One region of the Lactobacillus sp. A27 genome, then DNA from elsewhere that is predicted to be linked to it. Evidence: predicted binding sites of a transcription regulator. Region 1 holds the regulator's gene; the other holds the start of a gene.
What was found. The regulator LexA, encoded in region 1, represses DNA repair genes until DNA is damaged. The targets are predictions, from matches to a motif close to CNAACANNTGTTNG.

Region 1 (12,714 bases):
GATCTCAATTTAGTTAATTTCCGTGATTTCACAACAGATGTACATCACCACGTAGATGATACTCCTTATGGCGGCGGCGCTGGTATGGTACTCCAAATCATGCCAATTAAAAAAGCACTTAATTCTTTATCTTCTAGTGGTAAAGTTATTATTACCGCTCCACAAGGAAAAACTTTTAATGAACAAATGGCACAAGACTGGGCAAAAGAAGATGAATTAACTTTTATTTGTGGTCACTATGAAGGCTTTGATCAAAGAGTCTATGACTTAGCCGATGAAACTGTTTCAATTGGAGATTATGTGCTAACTGGTGGGGAATTACCAACTATGAGTATGATTGATGCTACTGTTCGACTTTTGCCTGGTATTTTAGGTAACGCTGCTAGTCCAGTAGAAGAAAGCTTTTCACATGGCTTATTAGAATATCCGCAATATACTCGCCCAGCTGATTTTGAAGGTCAAAAAGTGCCTGAAGTATTAACTAGTGGCAATCACCAAAAAATAGCTGAGTGGCGACACAAAGAAGCGCTTAAAGCAACTTATCTTCATCGTCCTGATATGTTAAAAGATCGTCAGTTGACTATTGAAGAAAAGAAAATGCTAGAAGAAATCAAGTCAGAGCTTGATTAAGCTGGCTTGATTTGTTAAACTATTCATCGTGGCAAATGTCACTAATTAAAGTTATGGGTGTTCCGCTGACGCTGGTGCGTGGATGAATGCCGAAGAAGGAGAAAAATATATTATGGATCCATTAATTCAAGAATTGACTAAAGAACAAATTCGTGACGATATTCCTGCTTTCCGTGCAGGTGATACTGTTACTGTTCACGTACGTGTTGTTGAAGGTACTCACGAACGTATTCAGTTGTTCGAAGGTGTTGTAATTAAGAAGAAGGGTACTGGCATCGGTGCTACTTACACTGTTCGTAAGATTGCTTCAGGTGTTGGTGTTGAAAGAACCTTCCCAGTTAACGACCCACGTGTTGCTAAGGTTGAAGTTAAGCGTCATGGTCGTGTGCGTCGTGCTAAGCTTTACTACTTACGTGAACGTCACGGTAAGTCAGCAAGAATTGCTGAAGCACGTCGTTAATCATAACGTCGATATAGAAAAGCTAGTTCCAAACGGAACTAGCTTTTTTGTTTTGATAAATATTTTTAAAATAATTCATATATAATCGATAATTATTTAATAATATATTAATAGTTTGTGAATAATAATATCGTGGAACTCATGTGAAACCGCAAAGTAAAATCACAAAGTCACTCTAATATACAGTAATAACATTGATAATATACTAAATCTGAATTGTGAAGTAAATTTCACAAGCAGAGATATTGAGTGTGGAATTAAAGCGAAAGCCGCCATTTATCCACAATGGCGGCTTTTAATTGATATTAAATTGATTACATTATACTATATTTAATTTAGATGTAAAATAATTTTGACTAATATTATAATTAATATATCAGAAATAGAAACAGGTGAGATGATTGAATTATCCTAAAGAATTACTGGCAGAAGTAAAAGAGAGATCAAAGGGCATGCGTTTAGAAGGAATTAATTCAGGAAGTGGCCCAATACATCCCTTGCTAATGATCGTAGGCGAAGCGCCAGGACGCAATGAAATCGTTAATAATATTCCATTTAGTGGTGACGCCGGAAAGGAACTGGATAAATCACTAAAGCAAATTGGTTTATCACGAGATCAAGTTTATATTACTAGTGCTGTTCGTAGCCGCCCTTTTAGTGTGAAAAAAGTTTTTAGTAAACGAGAAAATAAAGAAGTAATTAAAAGACCAAATCGTAAACCTACTAAGAAAGAAGTGTTAGCACATGCTCCTTTTTTAGACTATGAAATGCATTACGCAGATCCACAAGTCATTGTTGCTTTAGGTAACACCGGATTAGAGCGACTGCTTGGCCCAGGTCATAAGATTTCTGCTGAACATGGTAAGGTTATTGAGAATACACCAATTCTTGAACTTAATGAAGCTAAAGATGGATATGTTTGGTCGAAAAAGAAATATACGGTTATTCCAGAATATCATCCTGCGGCTGTATTTTATAATCGTAAATTAAGTGATGATATTGTAAAAGATTGGGAAGCGATAAAACCTTACATCGATAAAGAAAGAGAAAATAATGAGTAACGAAACTTTTTTAATCCCTATTAGACAAAATAATGATTTATCCGATATTGCTCTTAATGAGTTGCGAATGGATTTGGATGAGCATCCCTTGCACCAAAGAGCTTATGCAGAGCTAGCCTATTTACCGGGTAACAGCCGTAAATATAGTCTTAACAGTGTGAAAACAATTGATAGCCCATTAAGAAATAAAAAGATCTTATTTTTAGGTTCTTCTGTCACATTTGGTTTTGGTGCATTAGGGGAATCTTTTGTAGACTACTTATGGAAAAAAGATGGCATTGCTGCTATTAAAGATGCAGAAAATGGCACTACTTTGGTAGATCAAGATGCCAGTTATCATGGTGATTCTTATGTTGCTCGTTTTAAGGAAAATCTTAAAACACCAATTGATATGTTGGTTTTGCAACTTTCTACTAATGATGCGCGTACAAACCAGAAGCTGGGAGAAATTAGTCAAAATGACCATTTTGATGTAAAAACAATTATCGGTGCGATGGAATATATTATTAGTCAAGCTCTGACTACATGGCATTGTCCAATTTTGATCTATACAAATCCTTATTTTGAAAGTGATTTGTATAATCAGATGGTAAAAGCAACACATCAATTAGCTAAAAAATGGAATATTAAAGTTCTGGATTTATATAATGATCCGAATTTTAAAGACCAACCTGCTCTTTATATGGCAGACGAAATTCATCCGACCCGTGCAGGTTATTTAGAAAAATGGCTGCCAGTTTTTGAAAATAAATTAACTGAAATTTTGACGAAAAAATAAACCTAAGCTTTTTGCTTAGGTTTAAATATTAATCGATATTATTTCTGTAAAGGCCAACTACTTTACCTAAAATACTTACTTTGGATAAGATAATTGGTGCCATTGTATCGTTTTCTGGTTGTAAACGGTAGTGATCGTTCTCTTTATAAAAGCGTTTAACTGTAGCTTCATTTTCATCAGTCATGGCTACGACAATTTCGCCGTTATTAGCGGTATTTTGCTTTCTGACAATGACGCTGTCACCGTTTAAAATTCCCGCATTAATCATACTCTCACCGTGAACTTTTAACATGAAGAGTTCACCAGCATCGTTTTCAAGATCAGGTGGAAGTGGAAAATATTCATCTATGTCTTGAACTGCTAAGATAGGTTGACCAGCAGTGACCACACCAACAACTGGGATTTTCTTTGGCTTAATGCCCAATTCCTTTTTACCTTCATCGGTAATTTCAAGTGCACGAGGCTTAGTTGCATCCTTGATTAAAAGACCTTTGCGTTCTAAGCGGGCTAGATGACCGTGAACAGTAGATGTAGAAGAAAGTTTGACCGCAGCACAAATCTCTCGCACTGTTGGTGGAAAACCACGGCGTTCTACAGTATCATAAATATAACGTAAAATTTCTAGTTGTTTAGTATCGTTGTTTTTCTTAGACATAATTTTTCTCCGTTATTGTAAAAAAGATAATATTTATGATTATTTTAACAAATAAATAGCATAATCTCAAACAAATGTTCTATAAAAAGCATCTTTTTTTATTGTATAAAATACGGTAGACTAAAGATTGTTAATGTGAGGTGAATATAAAATGAATAAAGATGCAATGAGTAAAGAAGAAGAAAAAAAGGTAACTAATCGAATTAATGAACTTTACCATAAGAAAGAAAAGGAAGGCTTAACTCCCGAAGAGGAACAAGAACGTAAAGAACTTCACAAAAAATTCCTTGCCAACTTCAGAGCTGCATTTAAGCAAGACGTTGAAAATATGGTAATTATCGATAAAAATGGTAAAGAAGTAACCTCAGAAAGAGCAAAACGTGCTCAAAGAAGAAAAGGTCTTAGAAAAGATTAATTAAGCCTTTTAAAAAAGTGAAAAATTATGTAAGATATTATTGTTAGTTAGATGGAGGATATAATATGAATTTAGGTTTAGCAATATTTTTGATTATTATTGCACTTTTAGTTGGTGCAACAGCAGGTTTCTATGGTGCAAGAGCATACATGAAGAAGTATTTTAAGGAAAATCCTCCTATTAGTGAAGATATGATCGTTGCTATGATGTCTCAAATGGGACAAAAGCCTTCTAACAAGAAGGTTCATCAAGTAATGAACATGATGAAGCATCAACAAAAGTAATTATTAGATTATTTTGTGGTGTTAAGGCGAAGGATTATTCCTTCGTCTTTTTTGGTGTTCTTTTTAAAGAATGGAGTGAGTAAATGAACATATTTAAAAAATTGGGTTGGTTTTTTAAACAAGAAAGGAAACGTTATATTATCGGAATTACTTTTCTTGCTTTAACCTCTTTAGCCAACTTAATTCCGCCAAGAGTATTAGGACTGATGGCAGATCAGCTGGATCAAGGTCACATCTCATGGGGGCAATATGGGATGTTGATTCTAGCTGTGTTAGCTGCCGCCTTCGTTTTATATATTTTGCGCTACTTTTGGCGTAAGCAAATTTGGGGCGGGGCCGCAGAACTAGAACGACAAATGCGTTCTAAACTGTTCGACCACTTTATGATCATGGACAGAACATTTTATCAGCGCCACCGAACCGGTGACTTGATGGCCCATGCAACTAACGATGTGACTTCTATTCAAAACGTAGCCGGTGATGGCGTTTTAACTTTAGTTGACTCTCTTGTCATGGGATTATCAACTATGATTGCCATGATCATTTTCGTTGATTGGAGACTGACTATCGTTGCTTTATTGCCACTGCCATTTTTGGCACTAGGTGCTTGGAAGCTTGGGGGTCGTTTGCATGATGCTTTTGATAAATCACAGGCTGCTTTTTCACGTTTGAATAATAAGACCCAAGAATCCGTTTCAGGCATCAAGGTGCTGAAGACCTTTGGTCAAGGAAAAGAAGATACTCAGGCCTTTGACAAAATGGTCGATGACACAATTAATATCAATAAAAAAGTGTTTGTATGGGACTCCTTATTTGATCCATTGGGTACGGCAATTATCGGTGCAACCTATGTAATTACCATTATTTATGGTGGACTTTTAGTTACAAATAAAGTGCTATCGATTGGTCAGCTCGTTTCCTTCATTGCCTATATTGCTAACATGGTTTGGCCGATGTTTGCGATTGGTTATTTGTTCAATATTTTGGAAAGAGGTAGTGCAAGCTATGACCGTGTAGAAAAGCTACTTTATGAAAAACCGTTAATTACTGATGCCCACGCTGATCAAAGTATTAAGGCTCAAGACTTACAAGGTGATTTGCATTTTGATATTAAATCGTTTGCTTATCCTGATGAAAAGGATATTCTAGTGTTAAAGAACATCGATTTCACCTTAAAACCTGGTCAAACTTTAGGTTTAGTAGGTCGTGTAGGTGCTGGTAAAACGACAATCATTCAGCTGCTATTGAGAGAATTCGACCAATATGACGGTGAAATCACCTTAAATGGCATCAATATCAAGAAAATTCCGCTTAAAGTTTTACTTAGCCAAATATCTTATGTTCCCCAGAACAACTTTCTCTTTTCAACGAGTATTGGTAGAAATATTGCTTTCTCAGAGGCAGATGCAGGCAAAAATGAGATTGCGGTAGCTGCTAAGAAGAGTGATTTGCACGATGATGTTTTACAAATGCCACAGGGCTATGAGACTTTAGTCGGTGAAAATGGAATTTCACTTTCTGGTGGTCAACGTCAAAGAATGTCCATTGCCCGTGCTTTGCTTAAAGATAGCCAAATTTTGATTTTGGATGATGCTTTATCAGCGGTTGATGCAAAGACTGAAACCGAAATTCTAACTTCTTTGAGAAATGAAAGAAAAGATAAGACCACGATGATTGCGGCACATAGATTGACATCGGTCATGGATGCCGATTTGATTTTAGTCTTAAAAGACGGTCAAATTATTGAACGAGGCAATCACCAAGATCTGCTCAAAGAAAATGGCTGGTATGCGGAAATGTGGCGTAGACAAGAATTGCAAGCAAAGGTGGGTGAAGATGTAGATGAATAATGAAGAAAAGCAAGAATCAGTGTGGTCTAAGGCAATCCCATTTAAAGAGCAGGTAGCGATTTTTAAACGTTTGATGGGCTTTGTTAAACACTTCAAGTTTGAAATGACCATTGCCTTGATTGGTGCCTTCTTAGTCAGCATTATCAATATTTTGCTTCCGCGTGGATTGCAATATTTCTTAGACAACTTTTTGCTTAAACAAAGTGCAACTGTCCAAATTATTCTGTTTGCGGGTTTGCTTTATGCAGTAGGTTCCATTTTAAAAGCGGTCATTCAGTTTACTTACCAATATTTCTTTGCTTTGGGTTCTGAAAAGACCTTGGAAAGCATTAGAAGAGCGCTTTATCGAAAATTGCATGAGTTAGGGATGCGTTATTTTGACCAAACACCTGCCGGCTCAATTGTGTCAAGAGTTACTAACGATACGATGACTCTTAGCAACTTCTTGACTGTGCTTTCAACTGTAGTAATTGGTGCCTTTTCTGTGGTTACAGCATTGGTCGCAATGTTTACTACGAACGTGATTGCGGGCTGGATTGTTTTAGCGTTTGTGCCAATTTTGCTCTTTGTTATTTGGCTCTACTCACAAAAGAGTTCACGTCTTTATCGTAACTATCGTGAACGGTTGAGTAGAATTAACGCTAACTTGAATGAGTCAATTGAGGGCGTCTCGATTATTCAGCAGTTTAACCAAGAAAAGAGAATGACCCACCAATTTGAGGGTGAAAATGGTGGGTTGATGAATACGCGTTTCAACATGATCCGTATTAACTCATTGCTGCTTTCACCTTTGACTAGTTTGCTTTATTCATTGGCTTTAGCCGTAACGTTGATGTATTTCGGTTTTCCATTGCAGGCAACATTTGTGCCAGCTGGTGTGGTATATGCTTTCTCACAATACTTATCACAATTGTTTAATCCAATTTCAACTATGATGGACCAGATGACATTCTTCCAAGATGGTATCGTAGCCGGTAAGAGAATCTTTGCGATTTTAGATGATGAACAATATGAGCCAAAGCAAAATGTTCAAGAAGGATTGACTATCAGTCGCGGCAAGATTGAATTCAAGCACGTTAGTTTCTCATATGATGGTAAAAATGAAATCTTGCATGATATTTCATTCGTAGTAAATTCAGGTGAAACTTTAGGTATTGTGGGTCATACTGGCTCTGGTAAAAGCTCGATTATCAATGTAATGATGCGCTTTTATGAATTTGGTAAGGGCGAGATCTTAATTGATGATATAGATATCAGAAAATACCCTAAAGAAGAACTGCGTAAAAAGCTGGGGCTTGTTTTGCAGGAACCATTCATGTTTTATGGTGATATTTCTTCTAATATTCGTTTATATAATAAGAATATTACCGATGAACAAATTAAAGACGCAGCTAAGGCAGTTCAAGCAGATCAATTTATTGAAAAGATGCCAGGTAAATATCACGCAAAGGTAATTGAAGGCGGCGAAGAATTAAGTCAAGGTCAGCGTCAATTAATTTCTTTTGCTAGAACATTGGTTACAGACCCTAAAGTTTTGGTATTGGACGAAGCCACAGCTAACGTTGATACCGAAACTGAAACTATGATCCAACAGGGACTTAAACGTTTACGTAAAGGTAGAACAACTTTAGCGATTGCTCACCGTTTGTCTACAATTGCCGATGCGGATCAAATTATCGTGTTAGACAAGGGGAGAATCATTGAACGTGGTAACCATGAACAGCTTCTTGCTAAGAAGGGTTACTACTACAATTTGTATACTCTGCAGAATAATGAAAATAAAGAATAGTTAATAAAAGACGTTTTCCATAATTGCAAACGTCTTTTTGTTATAATGATTAAAAAGAATGAAATAATTATTAATATTCATAGGAGGAAAAATGAGAAGATTTTACGCTGTTCGCGGTGGTGCGGGCGATGTTGCAGAACCAGATGTTAATGCTAAGCCACAAGATAATTTATATTTGGCTGTTAATTCAAATTGGCTTTCTAAAGCTGAAATCCCTGCTGACCGTACTTCAACTGGTGTCAACTCAGAACTTGACATTAAGATTGAAAATAGAATGATGAAGGATTTTGCCGATATTGCTGCGGGCAAAGAAAAGATGCCAGAGATCAAGGACTTTGACAAGGCAATTGCTTTGTATAAGATTGCCAAGAATTTTGAGAAGAGGGATGCAGAAGAAGCAAACCCTATTCAAAATGACTTGCAAAAGTTATTATCATTAAATGATTTTGCCGACTTGGGTAAAAAAGCAAATGATTTATACATGGGTCCATATATTTTACCATTCGTTTATGGCGTCGATGCCGATATGAAGAATACCGATGTCAATGTCTTATATTTCGGTGGTTCAAGTACCTTCTTGCCAGATACAACCACTTATAAGACAGAAGATGCTAAGAAGCTATTAGACATTTTGCAAGATCAAAGCATTAATTTGTTAATGATGGCTGGCATTGGTAAAACAGAAGCTAGAGTATACGTTGATAATGCTCTGGCCTTTGATGCAAAAGTTGCCAAGGTGGTTAAGTCTACTGAAGAGTGGGCCGACGATGCTGCTATTTATAACCCAGTTTCATATGACGAATTTATTGCTAAGTTTAAGTCATTCGATATGGCAAAATTCTTAGATGAACTTTTACCTGAAAAACAAAAACGTGTAATTGTGATGGAACCACGTTTCCTTGACCATGCAGAAGAATTAATCAACGCTGAAAACTTTGACGAAATCAAAGGCTGGATGCTAGTTAAATACATTAATAGCGTAGCTAAGTACTTGTCACAAAAGTTTAGAGAAGCAGCCTTTCCATTTAACCAAGCAATTACTGGCGCACCAGAAATGCCATCACAAATTAAGCAGGCTTACCGTATTGCTAACAGTGCCTTTGACGAAGTGGTTGGTATTTTCTATGGTAAGAAATACTTTGGTGAAAAAGCCAAGCGCGATGTTGAAGATATGATTCACAACATGCTTAAGGTTTATGAAGAAAGAATCAACCATAATACTTGGCTATCTGATGAAACTAAGAAAAAGGCAATTGTTAAGTTAAATGCTTTGGTTCTTAAGATTGGTTATCCAGAAAAAATTGAAAAGATTTTTGATTTGTTACAAGTAGATCCTGAAAAGAGCTTGTATGAAAATGAAGCTGCTATGGATAAAGTACGTACCAAGTACGAACTGGATAAATTAACTAAGCCGGTTGATCGTTCAGTATGGCTCATGCCAGGTAACTTGAACAACGCTTGTTACGACCCACAAAGAAACGATTTAACTTTCCCAGCTGGTATTTTGCAAAAGCCATTCTACGATATTAACCAATCAAGAGGTGCTAACTACGGTGGTATCGGTGCTACTATTGGTCACGAAGTTTCTCACGCCTTTGACAATAATGGTGCCAAGTTTGACGAGAACGGTAATATGAACAACTGGTGGACTAAGCAAGACTTCGGTGAATTCAACAAGCGTGTCGGCCAAATGATCGATATTTTCAATGGTTTGCAATATGGTCCTGCTAAGCTTAACGGTAAGCAAGTCGTTTCTGAAAACATCGCTGACCTAGCCGGTTTAGCTTGTGCCGTTCAAGCAGGTAAATCTGATGGTGCGAATTTGAAGGATTTGTTTGAAAACTATGCTAGAAGCTGGATGGAAAAGCAACGTCCTGAAGCAATTAAGACTGAAGTTCAAACTGATGTCCATGCACCACAACCAACTAGAGTAAATATTCCGGTCCAATGCCAAGATGAATTCTATGATGCTTTTGGCGTTAAGAAGGATGACGGTATGTGGCTTGATCCAGAAGATAGAATTGTGATTTGGTAAAAACATAACATAATAAATATATTTAATATAACAAAGAGCAAGATTTCTTAGTAAAAGAGGTCTTGCTTTTTGTGTATGTAAAATTATTTTATTTACATTAGAAACAGGCATTAAGAAACTGATTTTATTTATATGGCGGGAATTTATAAAAATAACGAATAAAATAAGATAGCGTTATTAAAAACTTTGCATATTGTAAATTTAAGCGCTTACATCTATACTATCGATATATAGCAAATATCATTAATGTGACGATTATGTATAACTTATTGTAGTTAAAAAACATAATTGGTTTGTTCAAACATAACATTTACATTTTGAACGAATTATAGGGAATAAATGTTGTTTGAATAAAATGATTTAGATTTGAAGTAGAGAAAAAGAGAATAATGGGAAAAAGAATTGTTACTGCTGTTAAGCAGAGATTTAGTATCCGTAAACTGAGTATAGGTGCAGCAAGTGTATTATTGGGGACCTCTTTGTATTTTATGGGTGGGTCGGCCACTATTGTACACGCTGATACTAACGTATCAGGGGATGTTCCTCAAACTGGAACTAGCAAAGAACCTGCGTCGGGACAAACTGGTGAAGAAAATGGATCAACCGAAGTAAAAGATCCAGTAAAAGTTGCTAAGGACCCTACTAAAGATGATACAGACGTAAACCAAGCTATTGATGACTATGCCAATCAAAAACAAAAAGAGCAAGATGAAGCTGGTAATAAAGTAGTTATTCGTCCTAGTGGTAAACAACCTGAAAAAGCTGCTGATAATGCTGATGAACGTGGTAAGCAACCTGTAAAAACGGCTGATACTGCTGATGAACGTGGTAAGCAAGTAGAAGACATTAAACATAGCATTGATGGCGGTATTGCTGCAGCTAATAATGAAAAAGCAGCTATCGAGGATTATAAGAATAAGCATCAAAATCAACAAATTTTAAATGGTGAAGAATCTGAAGCTTTTAAAAATCAAGGCTTGAGTGTTGATGATGAAAGAAATTCTAAGATTAATAAAGTTACTATCACTGATACTAAGGATAAGACTAAAACTAAAGAGGTGAATACTACAGTAATAGATGGTCCTTCCCAAAAGATTGAGATTGATGGTAAAAAAGACGCTATTGTTATTACTCATGCTGGTCCCGATAAGATGACTGATAAAGAAAAAGATATAATGCAAATTAAAAGTGACAATAAAGTCATTATTGATTTGAATGATAAGTATCAAAATAAAGATATTACAGTCACCTATAGTAATTTGAACAATTCTTATTATCTAGAGAATATGGGGGATGAAACCGATCGAATTAAAATTTCGAGAATTGAGAGAACTTTCTCAGGTATTCAGGCAACAGATGATCCTAAACTTTTTAATCCTAATGGCTCTGATTCGTATAAAAAAGATGGGATATATGATAAATGTGATGGGCCACAATTAATCATTTATAAGGATCCATCTGATGGCTTCTTCTACAATAATATTAAACAAGTTTCTGTTAAAGATATTTATTATGATGACAAGAATAATCTAATTACCTTTAAAGATGGTGATAAAAATAAGGCTTGGATTTTTGTTACTAGTTTAAATTCCGATGGTGTAGGTAATAATAATCATCGTGGAGACGGTAAAGAATATCTAGAAAAAGTTAAAGCTGAAAATCCTGATGGCACTTCAGCAGATATAGAAAAACTTGCCGGGTCTACGGTAACTGGACCGGTTGATGAAAATACTACTAAGGAATTTACTAGAACCGTTGAATTATTTGATGGAGCTAGCAGTGGAGATTATTTAAGAAATTATTTACGTGATAAAGCAGATGATTTAAAGAACAAGGGGTGGATTCGGAAAGAAAATTCTTCTGAACTTACGCAAACAGTAACATTACATGTTAAAAAAACTAATGACGGATATGTTTATGATAATGAAAATGCCTTCTTTAAAGGCTTGAAATTACCTTCTATAAGTGAGAATGGGACTGAAAAATATCCTGATATCGAAATTCCTGAAGTTAGAGTTGGTACCAAGACAGCTGTCAGAATCAGAGTTAGTTATAGTGCCAACAATCCTCATACACCAACGTCGCTAGATAAGACTGAAGTTGGCGTAGATGAAGACAAGGCTACAGATACCCATGATGGTTGGTGGTATTCAGATGAAAGCAACAGCCATGATCAAAATAATTATCCAGACTGGGATAATAAATCTGAAGATAACAGATATGCTTTTGTGGGTGCTGTTGCAATTCAATATCAACCAGGGATGACCATAACTTATGGTGCTGATGATACTGCGTGGGGCAGTCACTGGGCATGTGCGGGGACACAAGTTGTTTCAACTTTGAATGAACGAGTTATTATTTATGATCATATTAAGGACGGCGTTGTACCTGTCACTCCCAAAACACCACCTACCGATATTCCAACGAACACTGTTAAAGAAGCGCAACCTGATCAATTAACTAAGACAGTTGACTTAACAGTTAACTATGTAAATAGTGATGGTGCTACATTTACTGGTGATGTTCCTACAAACCACCAGCAACAAGTAACATTTACTGGTACTGCTTACGTTGATAGGGTAACCGGTAAATTAGTAAATGCCAAAAAACAAGACGGTACATGGGTAGTCGATGACAGTAAGACTGACAAGCCACAAGTTATTTGGAAAGCCGATGGCAAGAATACATTTGATGCAGTAATTTCACCGGTAGAAAATGATTACCACTTAACAGGTATAGATAGTCACAGAAAAGGCA
Region 2 (12,714 bases), on a different contig from region 1:
TTGCACAAGCTTCTTCCTCATTAGACGACTTGCAATAGGTGTGTAATTAATGGTTTTATGCTATAATTCTTCTGTATTATATAATTAAAGAAATTGAGAAGGGGAAATAAATTGAAAATCGCATTAGTTACTGACAGTACTAGTGTCTTAACTGAACAAGAAGTTAAGGACAATAATATTAATGTGGTTCCGATTCCCGTCATCGTTGGCGACAAGGAATACTTAGAAGGAGTTAATATTACTTCTGCGCAACTTTTTGAACTACAAAAACAAGGCGCAGCTTTTCCTAAGACTTCACAACCAAGCATGGGTCAAATGATTGAATTATGCAATAAGCTTCATGGAGAAGGCTATGAGGCTATCATTGCTATTACTTTATCGAGTGGTATTTCTGGATTTTATCAAAACATGGTAAACATGGCTCATAATAATCCGGAATATAATCTATATCCTTATGATTCTAAAATGACCGTAAGATTACAAGGTTATTTGGTATTAGCTGCTGCTAGAATGATTAAGAATGGCATGGAACCAGAAGCTATTTTAAAGAAAATGGACGAAATTCGAAAGACAATCGATGAATATTTTGTAGTTGATGATCTTAAGAACTTAAGCAGAGGCGGTCGTTTAAGCAACGCAGGTGCGTTTATTGGTACTATGCTGCAAATAAAACCATTATTAACATTTAATGATGATGGTAAAATTGTTGCTTTTGATAAAATCAGATCTTTAAAGCGTGCTGTTGCCAAGGTTAAGAAACTTACTTTAGAAAAAACTGCAGAATTACCTTATAAGGATAGATTACGTTTATTCGTATTTCATTCTAATGACCTCAAACAAGCAGAAGACATAAAAGAGTTTATTAATACTAACTTTCCAGATAAGCCGGTGGATGTGGCTGAATTCAGTCCTGTAATTGCTACACACTTAGGTGAAAAGTCTATTGCGATTGCATGGATGATAGACTTTGATAAATTAGATTTAACTAAATAATAAAAGAGGCGCTGTTAAACTAAAAAACAGTGTCTTTTTTATTATTTAATATTAATAGTAAAATTGTTATAGTTGTGGTTATGGATATAATAATAAATTTACTATTATTTATGTGGTGATCAGCAATAACACTTTTATTATTGCTAGACATATTAAAAACAGCACCATTTTTATATAGTTTGGTGCTGTTTTATTATTTAGTTTCATTTAAATTTTGATGATCATTAGAAATTGCATCTAATGCTGCTCGCTGCTTCTTTTGATCTACGTGAGTATATAAATCTGTGGCAGTTGTTCCTTTTTGACCTAATTGCTGTGCTACTAAAACTTGATCTTTAGTAACAGCATACAATTCAGAAGCTAATGTATGGCGCAATTTATGAGGGGTAAGAGGATGACCAAAGCTGGATGAATATTTGCTAACCATTTTTTCAATTGCATTAGTAGTCATGCGTTTTGTTTTATTGTGCCATCTTGTTAGAAAGAAAGCCGTTTGCTTAGAATCGGCCATATAACGCTCAGCTCGGATTTTTTTATAATTTTTAATATAGTTTAGAGTCCATTCAGCAATAGGGACACTATCCTTTTGTCCGCCTTTACGCGTGACATCTAAAACTGCGTCCTTTATATTCAAATCTTGCATATCTACGCCAGCACACTCAGAAACTCGAATTCCTGTCCCTAAAATTAAAGCAATAATGGCCATATCTCTTTCTTTATTCATCTTGAAACCAGGTTTAGCTTGCTTATTGCATTTATTTTCATAGTCATGATCAATAAATTTAAGAAATTCGAATTTGAGGTTTCCAGTGTACATGTGTGATTCTAAAACGTGAGCACGATAATTTAATGTTTTAGTATCATTTAAAGACTCAATTTTGAGCATTACGTTGCGCTCAAAATAGGGCTCACCATTATTATTATCTGATGTAATGGTCAAAAATTTAAATAAAGAGCGTAGGGCATTAATAGAACGATTAATAGTAGTGGGGGAGTTCAAGTGTCCTTGCTTATTCTTAGTGTGGCCTAAGTTATCAATGTACAACATGATATCATTTCGCCGTAAATTTGCTAAAGTATCTGGTAAGATATGTTGATTATCTTTTGCAGTAGAGATGCCTTCTTGACGTAACCAATTAAAAAAACGACGTATCTCGGTTAAATATTGATAGGTGGTTGTTAATGAGTGATTAGTACCTAAATTATATTGTTTAACAAAGTCTGGCATATTATCTAGTTCAGTTTTAATTAAGCTAAGATACTTAGTAGATTCCATATTTTCTCCTTACTCGAACAAGTGTTTAAATAATTGTATCATAGAAAAAGGTAATAAAAAACACCTATCTTTGGAGATAGGTGAATATTAAAAATCCCAGCTTTAATTACTTTTCCCAACTCAAACGATAATATCTATAGTATTATTGTAAAAAATTGTTCATAAGTATTTAAAGAATGGAATAAACCACGTCACTATAACTGGAATACTAGCAACGCCGGTAGCAACCCTTCAGCATTCCAGTTATAGTAACTTTGATTATGTTTATCTATATAATATAGGCATTTAACATCAAGCTAAACAATCTGTATTATTAGACAGTGTTGTTTGTATGGTACAACTTACCTTTCAAGTATTTATTTTAAGATGATTAAATCTAATGATCAAGTCTTAAACGCCAAATTTTCAAAAAATATTTATATTTAATGTTAATTTAGTTTAAAATATTGTTTTTGAAATTTCATGTATAAAAATTGTACAATAAAGACGAAGATTATATAAGACGAGGAAAAATTATGACAGAAGAAATTGATGTAAATTTTCAAGCTAAGAATCCAAGTGGTATTAAATTATTAAATCGTTTGTATGATGGTCATTTAGTATTAAATGATATCGGTGTTCGTTTGGATGAGCAGCTTAATAATGAAAATGAAGAATTAACTGTACCAACTCAAGAAGACGTTAATAATTTGGACGATACTTTTGGCAAGATGGTACAAACTTTTAGTGATATCACAGATGCTTATGGTAACGTTGATACCTTTGCGGATAATTTTGCCGGTACAACTAAGGATTTTGCAGAAAGATTAATCACTGAAATGGTAGACTTTAATAATGGTATTGCTGATATTGGAGATACTGAAGGTGGTCTTGAAAACTATGATAACGATAAACTCAACGATTGGGTTAACCAGGTTATGGGTGATATTGTAGCTACTAATGAAGCTTTCAATACTTTAATTAAGGAATAATAGTGCTTGAAGATCCAATTTAATAAAAGGCAAAATGGCTTTACAATCTTTAGATGGATCAATTAAAAATGCGTCTCATGTGTGAGGCGCTTTTTTAATATATTATTTCTTTAAACTAGCTATTGGATAAATAGTGTAATCAGCTCTATAAGCAACAAGACGATGACCATCAATTACAAACTGGGTAGCATTCTTCATATCACTTTTATGGATAGAAACGTTTTTACCAGTGAATACAGCAATTGGCATCCCTAGTTGGCTTCTAATCATAACTACTTTAGCATCACCATTCCAGTCATTTTTAAAATTTTGATACATAGTATTTAATAGTGGAACAGCCTTGTTTTGATCATTGATATTAACATGCTTATTAAATTCATCTTCGTAATTCTTTAGTCCTTCATAGGCAATAAGAGTGGAGCCTACGTGAATCATTCTGTTGTGACCGTAATCAATGTCAATTACGCTAGATTTTTCGTTACCATTGCTGTCTTTTTGAGACATCTTTTTATCTGTATGAATATTAACAGATTTTGCCTTAATTTGATCGATCTTTTGTCCATTTGAATCATAAGTGGAAACTGTCAATGGTAAAGCACCGATTTTAGAGCGCATAGACAGCTCCCAATTTTCAAAATTGCTACAGCCAGAAAGTAAAGCTACGCTTAAAATACTTAAGCTTAACAATGAAGTAAGTTTCTTTTTACGCATATGTTTTAAATTCCTCAATTCATACTTAATAGTGATGAGTTTAATTTTATCATATTTGTACTTAAGGGATGCAAAAAGGCGGGGAGTATTATTAAATTAAGCTATTGATAGTTAATAAAAAAACAAAAGAGTGAATTGATCTTTTCTAATAATCAATCCACTTTTATATATTTTGAATATCTTTTTCTAATATCATCAGTACCAAATTATACGATGCCAAATGTAAAATCCAAATCCGATTACTAATGCAATAGCCGCATACAAAAACATCCAGGCATATATAAAACCACCAAATATTCCTAGAACGCCTGCGATAATCATCAAAATTGGGCCAGTTATATCTCCACCTAAGTAAGGACTTTTTTCTAAGCAAATATAGACAATTCCAGCGCCAATAAACAGGCCAGCTATGATTATTTCAAGAATACCACCAACTATACTTTTAGCTGCGTATATGCCTAGTAATTGACCTAACAGTCCGTCTAGAAATAGCCATACTGACAAAACAATCATTAAAATTTCAATAACTAATTTAGTAACTCTCATCTTTTTTAGCCTCCATATCTGTATATATTATCTATGCAAGATGCTAAAAAATTCAAAAATAATTTACTAAATTAATTTTGAAACATAAGCTTAAATCTGATAATTGATCTATAACAAAAAGGACTAAACTATTACGTCTAGTCCTTTTTCAATTATTTAAAATTTTCAGCCTTTACGTATGCATTTTTACCAACTCTATAGTAGGCTTCATTGTTAATATAATGTTTTGGTCCATATGTCTTAATAGGTGAACCTTGCTTTAATGTTTTCCACTCAGTGTTAAGTGATCCATTGCTTTGGTAAACATCGGCCTCAGTCTTAAATATACGTGAGTTACCTAAGATATTGCTTGCCATGATGTATTTATTATCGCCAATTTTAACGGCTGATTTACCATTGCTTAATTTTGTCTTGCCACCATAGTAATTGACTGATGTATAAGCTTTATAAACTTCGCCGGTACGCTTGCCATTGCAATCATATACGTAGGACTTATACATTATTGTGCCAGTATGTTTGGCATTAGAGTTAGAAGGTGCTTGGGAAACTGCAGAGCCTGAAATAGATAATGGGAGAATAGTTACATTACCGTCTGTAGACATTCCTTTCCAATTATCAGTGTATTGCCAGATAGCTACGCCGTCCATTGAAGGGAAGTATTTAAAATTAGGCTTATCTACTCGTCCAGATATAGCATATGCTGCTACCCATAAGGAATTAGGATATTTTTTGATAATAGATGGTGTATTAATGTTATTTTGTAACACAGAAGAACTAGCGTAAAGTAGTGGCTGATAGCCAGCTGCTTTAATTTCATCCATAAAGGCTAAGATTGCCTTAGCGGTGACGTTCTTACCGTTAGTAATTATATTGCCGCTGCCAGTTTCATAATCACAAGCTAAGTAGGATCCTTTAGGAAGGCCAAGGGCTTTAGCAGATGCTACAGCATATTTAGCTTCACTTTTAGCTATAGAAGCATTAGAACTAAATGTAGCAAAGTGATAACCCATCGGCATCATGTCGTTAGCAATGGCAGATTTGATTTGAGCGGCAGCCTTTGGATTACGATAGCTAGTACCTTCACTAACTTTGACTATTGCAAATTGAGATCCGGCTTTGGCATGAGCTGTTAAATCCGCACTTTGATAACTAGCAACATCAATCCCTAGTTCTCTTGCTGCTACGGAAGTTGCTGAAGCTTGTACATGGGAAGGATTAATAGGAGAGAGGGATGCAGGTAGGAGACTCATCCCAGTGTTTACTAACATAGTTGCACAAGCTAATTTTACGAATGTTTTCTTTTTTAACAAATTAATTCCTCCATAATTGGTGGAGAGAGTTAATAATCTATATCTCTCACTTTTAATATATTTAAAACTTATATATTATAGATTACATTGGTAGGTACCAAAATGCAATAGTTGAGATTAAATATTAATATTGTAGTAATCAGATAGAAATAATTGCAATAAAATTGGGATAATAATTGAGAGTCGAGCATGGAATGATTATTAAATGTCATTCTTTTTGGTTTATGCCTCCTTAGAGGGATGCACGTTCAAAAGGCCTAGCAAACAGTAAAAAAGTGCTAGTACTTAGCCAAGTATGATAATAGACGTGGTGAAGAAATTTGAATGAAAATAAATAAATACTGATATTACAATTAGAATATTATGCTTTTTAGACACTTTTAATTTTTAAATGTCAAGAATAATACTTAAAACCTAAAGAAATGTATAAGGAGGGCTATTTCGTATATTACTTTAATGACAAAAATATTGTAATTATATAAAATATAGATAGTTAAGAAAAGCGCTTAATTAGCTAAATAAAGTATATAGATGTTTCTTTAATGAAAGCAAAGGTGATCAAAATGCTACATTGGATTTGGGTATTAATTGTTGGAGGAGTTATTGGTTTGATTGCTGGAGCTCTTACAGGGCATGGCAGATCAATGAACTGGATTGCTAATATCTTAGCAGGGTTAATTGGTTCCTCATTAGGTCAAGCTTTATTGGGTGCCTGGGGGCCACAAGTTGCTGGCATGGCAATTGTACCGTCAATTTTAGGTGCAGTAATTTTGGTAATCATTGTTGCCTTCGTTGTCAGCAAATTTAGAACTGCATAACGTTTATATGAGTAAAAATTTTTAGTACGTACTACAAACGAAAAGGCTAAAATAAGGATTTTATCCTAGATTTAGCCTTTTTTGTTGCCCTATTCTCTTGGGAGAGGGGAGAGAAATAAAAGCATTAAAGACAGTGATGCTACAAATTGATAAAAATAAATAGATTTTGAAACAATGAATTGAAGATAATCTGGCTGTTTTGAATAGAATTTTGGGCTCTCATTGTCAACTGAAGCCAATTATGTTTAGGTTTCAGTTGATTAATAATGACTTACTTTAAAAGAATTTATGATTGTTCAAATAAAAAGTTATTTTTTATTCATTATGTAATACGTAATTATGTAATTACGTAATTGTTAAAAATCAAACGCTGAATATTAAAAATAGAAAGATGATTAGCAAGTGTACTGTGGAGTAATAAAAGAAAAAAGCTTAGAAAAGCTATGAGACGTAGAGATTCTTTATAATATAAGGATTTTTATAAAGAATGAATGAAAATTAAAACAAAATATAAAATTTGTTCGAACTTTATAAATCAGCAAAAATAGCTGTTTTGATAGGAACTTAGTTCTTGCTATCATTAAAATTATTGTTTTAAGTAATGCATAGCAAATATAATTTATCTAATTAATTACCATTTATAGAAAGCAAGTATAAAGAATATGGTCGTTAAAGGGATTATTTCATTAATAATGATTCAGCAAAATTTATATGACGAATTGCCTATCCCTAAAATCATTATTAAATCAGCTGATCATGCCATTTTACTATGAATATCCCTATAATCAGCATGAAATTAGACCGATTTTTAGTCTGAGAATCTGTATTGAATCTATTTATTATTATGGTAAAAATATCAGCGTATTAGCTTGATTAGCTAGTTATTGAATGTATATGGTATTTATTTCACTTAAGCCTTTAAATTTTGTTAGAAATTAATCAATAGATCCATTGATTTAATTTTTTTGAATTTTGACTTAAAAAATTAAGTAGGCAAGTTTATCGATTGATTATTAATTAAAAATAATAAACTTGACCGTAGAATTGCGATCTCAGCATCTTTATAAAAGTAAAAAACTTTAATTAACTTGCAACAAATAAAAAAGGCAAAAATAAAAAGTATAAAAAGAGTTGCCAATTTTAAAATACACGAAAATGTCTTCTGTTTGTGTATTTACGATATTCTCGCTTATAACTTTACATAATATGAATTATGCGCAGATACAAGTAAGAATTAATTGCTCTCTTTTATACTTCTTTATTGCTATATAATTACTTATTTTAGCATGTCTACTTTTTTATTATTTTTCAAAGCATTAAGATAAATCATGTTTATAAGTGCTAATAAGATTACAGCTATCCATATTGTTTTTAAAACCAAAAACTTTTGAAGAATTGCTGAAACAATTGCACCAACTCCAAATGAAATTACTAATAACATATAATTTACTGCAGCTGTATGTTGGCTTTTATCTTCACCAAAGAAAAATGCGCTCCAAGCAACAACTGATTTCTTTAGATTTCCAGTTGTAAATGCATTATTATATCCCATTCCTTCAATTTTGCTGAATGATGCATTTTGAATGGCTAGTCCAAACGCAATTGCTGGCACAATATAATAATTAGGAACACTACGCGGCAAAAAACCAACAATTAAGCAAATAGCCAAAATTGGAAACAAACAAAATACTCTCCAATAATATCCTTTAACGTACTTATGAAAAAGACCTACTACGAGCAATCCTAAAGAAAAAGCGATAAATGTACTTGCACGGTTAATCATGCCAGCTATATTATGGTCAGCTAAAGCTGAACTGAAGAAAATAATGTTTCCAGTTTGTCCAGCAGATAATGTATGTCCCCTTTGAATATATGTATAGGCATCCACAAATCCTCCACAAAAAGTAAGAGCGCATGCTAATTGTCTAGATTCTGCAGGACGCTCATATTTATTAAAAATCTCTTTTAAATTCATTTCTTCATTAATTCCCCTCTTAATTTATAATCAGTTTACATTATAAACTTTATATAGAACAAAAATATAATTTCTTAAGATTATCTTATATTAAAGGTCAAATTACTTAATTTTATAGGTTTTTTGAGTTAGAATTACCTAAATGGAATCACGGGATAAGAGACTGTAAAATAGTTTATTCATTTTATCCTGAAACTTTTATAGTCTATAACTATAAAGGTATAAGTAACTTGAAAGGATCGAATGCTTTGTGAATATTAATTTAGGAGAAGAAATTTCTCGTAGAAGACGTGAACAAAAACTTACACAGGAGGACTTAGCTGAACTTAGCGATCTTTCAGTTAATTTTATTTCACGCTTAGAAAGAACTAAAGATCAAAACATTAGTATTCAGAAGCTTGATTCAATAGCTCGGGCTTTGAACACTAGTACACCAGATATTATTAATAATGCTTATTCTGCTAAAAATATTAAGCCAGAAAATCATGTTAACAATACGCCAATTTTCATTCAAAAAGTTACTAATGAGCTAAGAAAATTACCAGACGATCAAGCTGAACGAGTATGTAAGTCACTCATCGTACTTTTAAAAGAAATGAATTAAAAAGAAGTTGCGAGCGCAACTTCTTTTTTTAGTCTTAAATTTCTATATTATTTATAACTACATCTTCTAGAGGCTTATCCATTTTATTTTTCTTTACCTTGGCAATTTCATCGACTACATCCATGCCATCAATTACTTGACCAAAAACAGTATGACGACCATCTAACCATGGGGTTCCTCCTTGCTTATAAGCATGAATAATTTCTTTAGGATAACCAGCTGGCTCCATTTGCTTGATGTAACGCTTAGGCATGTTCTTATTCTGGACGATAAAGAATTGACTGCCATTGGTATTAGGACCTGAATTTGCCATTGATAATGCACCACGAAGATTGAATAAATCACGTGAGAATTCATCTTCAAAAGGATGGCCCCAAATACTAGTGCCTCCAGTACCATTTCCTTCAGGGTCACCACCTTGAATCATGAAATCACTAATTACACGATGAAAAATAGTACCATCGTAGTATCCCTTTTTTGCCAATCGAACAAAATTTTCAACGGTCATTGGAGCTTGTTCTGGGAATAATTGAATCTTAATATCACCGTGATTAGTCTTAATAGTAGCACGAGGACCTGTAATATTTTCTAAATCTAGTTGTGGGTATGACATATATTATTATCTCCTTTAAATTTAAGATAAAAAAATGACTAGGGATATGTTCCCTAGTCATTTTTAGTAGAACCTAAAAATTAGCCTTCAAAAGCTTCTGTTAATGGTGGAACTACTTGTTTCTTACGTGATACAACACCAGGCAACTTAACTTCTGAATCATTAAGCTTCTTATCAAAAGCTTTTTCAAATAATTCTTTAGTTTCATTAGAACCAACTACTAAAGCTTCAGAATCTGAATCAAGAATGTTAGTGATTAAAAGCATAAACATGTCATAACCATTATCATTTGATGCTGATTCCATAGCCTTTAAAAAGGCATCCTTACGTTCCAAAGCTTCAGGTAGGTCAACTACATTGATTTGTGCTACACGTACGTTGTGGCCGTTTAAAGCAAAGCTCTTAGCATCTAAATCAATTAATTCTTCCTCTGATTTATTACTAATGTTAGTACCTGCTTTAAGCATTGCTAAACCATATTCTTTGTAGTCAACGTTGGCAATTTTTGCTAATGCTTCAACAGCCTTTTTATCATCATCAGTAGTAGTTGGTGATTTAAGAAGTAAAGTATCTGAAATAATAGCTGAAAGCATTAATCCAGCAAGTTTTTCAGGAATTTCAATACCATTTTCGTTAAACATCTTCCAAACGATGGTTGAAGTACAACCCATTGGTTCAGCACGATAGTATAAAGGATCTGCAGTATTGAAGTTCATAATTCTGTGGTGATCAACAACATGAGTAACCTTAACTTTATCGATATCTGAGACACTTTGTTGAGGTTCATTGTGGTCAACTAACATTACAGCCTTAACTTCTGGAGCAGCTTCTTTGATAACACGAGGAGCTTCAAAACCAAACTTCTTAAGGGCATATGCAGTTTCATCATTAGGCTCACCCAAAGCTACAGCTTCAGTGTTATAGCCTAATTTATTTTGTAAGTATGAAAATGCAATGGCAGTACCAATAGCATCAGTATCTGGATTTTGGTGTCCGAAAACAAATTCTTTTTCCATTGAATAAATTGCCTCTTTTTCTAACTTTTTATTTGATCTACTAATAGTTTACTAAAATTCTGATGCTTGTCCAAGAACTTTTCCCATTCTTTTAAGAGATTTTGCATTCTAGGTATTTCAAGCTTGCCTTTACGATAAACGTAGGAAATATGAAATCCATGATCTTCCTTCAAATAAATTGGAGTCAAATTGGTTGAGTCAATTTCATCACGATGGGCGTCATAATAGGATTGAGTAATAAAGGTATCGTAATCTGAATTCTCAGCCATTTTGATTAATTCTTTTGTAGATCCAATTTTAATAGGAATAATCGGCTTATTCTTTTTACCGAAGTATTCATGCATTAAAGGTGTCAAATAGAAATTGTCAGGATATGCGACCCATTTTCTATTTATAAAGCGTGAAACTGGACAAGTTTCTTCAGCTTCAACAGTTGTTTTATGAGTTAAAACTACTAATCGATCATCATAGAAGTGTTCGTAATTATACTGGTGACGTAAATTAGTATCTTCCTTCTTCGTATTGTCAGGTAAATACATAATCGCCATATCAACTTGGTTGGTATCCAACCTACGCCATAGCTCTTTACGATCAAAATAATTGATAGTAAAGGTTACATCAGGATATTTCTTATTAAATTCACCTAAGAATTTATAGAAAAGATCTGATTGAAGTGAATCCAAGATCCCTACAGAGATATGACCTTTATCTGCTTGAGTATATTCTTGAATATCACTTACAACTCCATTGATAGTATTAAGCAATTCAACTGCAGCAGTTTCCATTTCTTTCCCTGCTTCGGTTAAATATAACTTCTTACCCATTTGACCAAATAAGGGCGCACCAATAGCATGCTCAAGCTTTTTAACTTGTTGAGTTAATGCTGGTTGGGTAATTCCCAAAATTTGAGCTGCTTGGGTGTAGTTCATTGTATCAATTAGTTGTAAAAAATAACGTAATAATTTAGCCGACAATATTGTATCAGTTTTAGGCATAACAATTATCTTCTTTCTCGAAATTTTATTTTATGATAAGTCATGTCCCATAACATAATTTATTATCTATCCAAAAAGAAATAGTGTCAAAACAAATGTCTCAGCACTATTTTCTTTTTATAAAATGTTATTAAATAATAAGCATGATATTAATTCTGACTGCTAATTGGACGACCTAATTCAATATCTGTTGGTGTACCATCTACCGTTGTATCGATAACAAATGAACCGTTTGAATAACGATCACCTAATGGATATTCATTAGTCTTAATTTCAATGTGACGGTCACTAGAGGTAGTAACATGTAGGATATGATCTTGAGCGTAAGGCATTAAAGCTACAATTCTATGTGGTCTAGTCTTTAGTTCGCGTAAAACTAATACCCCACGTTTGGCACGAGATACCTTATTAACTAAAGAAAGCTTAAATTGCTTAAATGCACCCCGTTGAGTAATTAAACCAACATGCATTAAATCGAGATACTGACTGTCAACTAAAACATAGCCGACTATATAATCGTCATCTTTAAGGTTAGCTGACTTAACCCCTACCGCTTTAGAACCTGACGTTGGAATTTCACTGATGTCATATCTAATTGCATATGCTCGATGAGTAAATAATGTGATTTCCTTTTTATCATTAGGATTAATTAGATCTACCCCAATCAATAAGCTATCTTTATTCTTTAATTTGATAGCTGTCATAGCACGTGATTTATAAGTTCTAGTTGGTTGCAAGTTAGTCAATTCAAGTTGTTTGATATAACCATCATTGGTAGCTAGAACAAAGTTTTTAGTTACGTTTAAATTATCGAATACAAAGACACGAATAATTTGTTCATCACTGTCTAATCCAATTTCTTGAGAAAGGTGTTGCCCAGTTTCTT

Region 2: a site for LexA is predicted at 2,284-2,297, ahead of xerS (tyrosine recombinase XerS). Genes of this name have one in related genera too.

Annotation. Positions count from the first base shown of each region.
Region 1 covers NZ_JAEHNT010000003.1:20,589-33,302, forward strand. Annotated here, with positions in the region: gene trmD (tRNA (guanosine(37)-N1)-methyltransferase TrmD) at 1-630, shown strand, start outside; gene rplS (50S ribosomal protein L19) at 743-1,090, shown strand; gene JEM49_RS00465 (uracil-DNA glycosylase) at 1,492-2,151, shown strand; gene JEM49_RS00470 (SGNH/GDSL hydrolase family protein) at 2,144-2,929, shown strand; gene lexA (transcriptional repressor LexA) at 2,958-3,584, opposite strand; gene JEM49_RS00480 (DUF896 domain-containing protein) at 3,736-3,999, shown strand; gene JEM49_RS00485 (YneF family protein) at 4,065-4,283, shown strand; gene JEM49_RS00490 (ABC transporter ATP-binding protein) at 4,367-6,133, shown strand; gene JEM49_RS00495 (ABC transporter ATP-binding protein) at 6,126-7,922, shown strand; gene JEM49_RS00500 (M13 family metallopeptidase) at 8,014-9,957, shown strand; gene JEM49_RS00505 (mucin-binding protein) at 10,347-12,714, shown strand, end outside.
Region 2 covers NZ_JAEHNT010000053.1:39,240-51,953, forward strand. Annotated here, with positions in the region: gene JEM49_RS07655 (MarR family transcriptional regulator) at 1-38, shown strand, start outside; gene JEM49_RS07660 (DegV family protein) at 112-993, shown strand; gene xerS (tyrosine recombinase XerS) at 1,187-2,269, opposite strand; gene JEM49_RS07670 (hypothetical protein) at 2,785-3,240, shown strand; gene JEM49_RS07675 (DUF5052 family protein) at 3,343-3,951, opposite strand; partial or broken gene JEM49_RS07680 (hypothetical protein) at 4,104-4,497, opposite strand; gene JEM49_RS07685 (GH25 family lysozyme) at 4,650-5,807, opposite strand; gene JEM49_RS07690 (GlsB/YeaQ/YmgE family stress response membrane protein) at 6,371-6,625, shown strand; gene JEM49_RS07695 (YoaK family protein) at 7,902-8,600, opposite strand; gene JEM49_RS07700 (helix-turn-helix domain-containing protein) at 8,851-9,204, shown strand; gene JEM49_RS07705 (peptidylprolyl isomerase) at 9,239-9,817, opposite strand; gene JEM49_RS07710 (manganese-dependent inorganic pyrophosphatase) at 9,898-10,833, opposite strand; gene JEM49_RS07715 (LysR substrate-binding domain-containing protein) at 10,854-11,828, opposite strand; gene parC (DNA topoisomerase IV subunit A) at 11,978-12,714, opposite strand, start outside.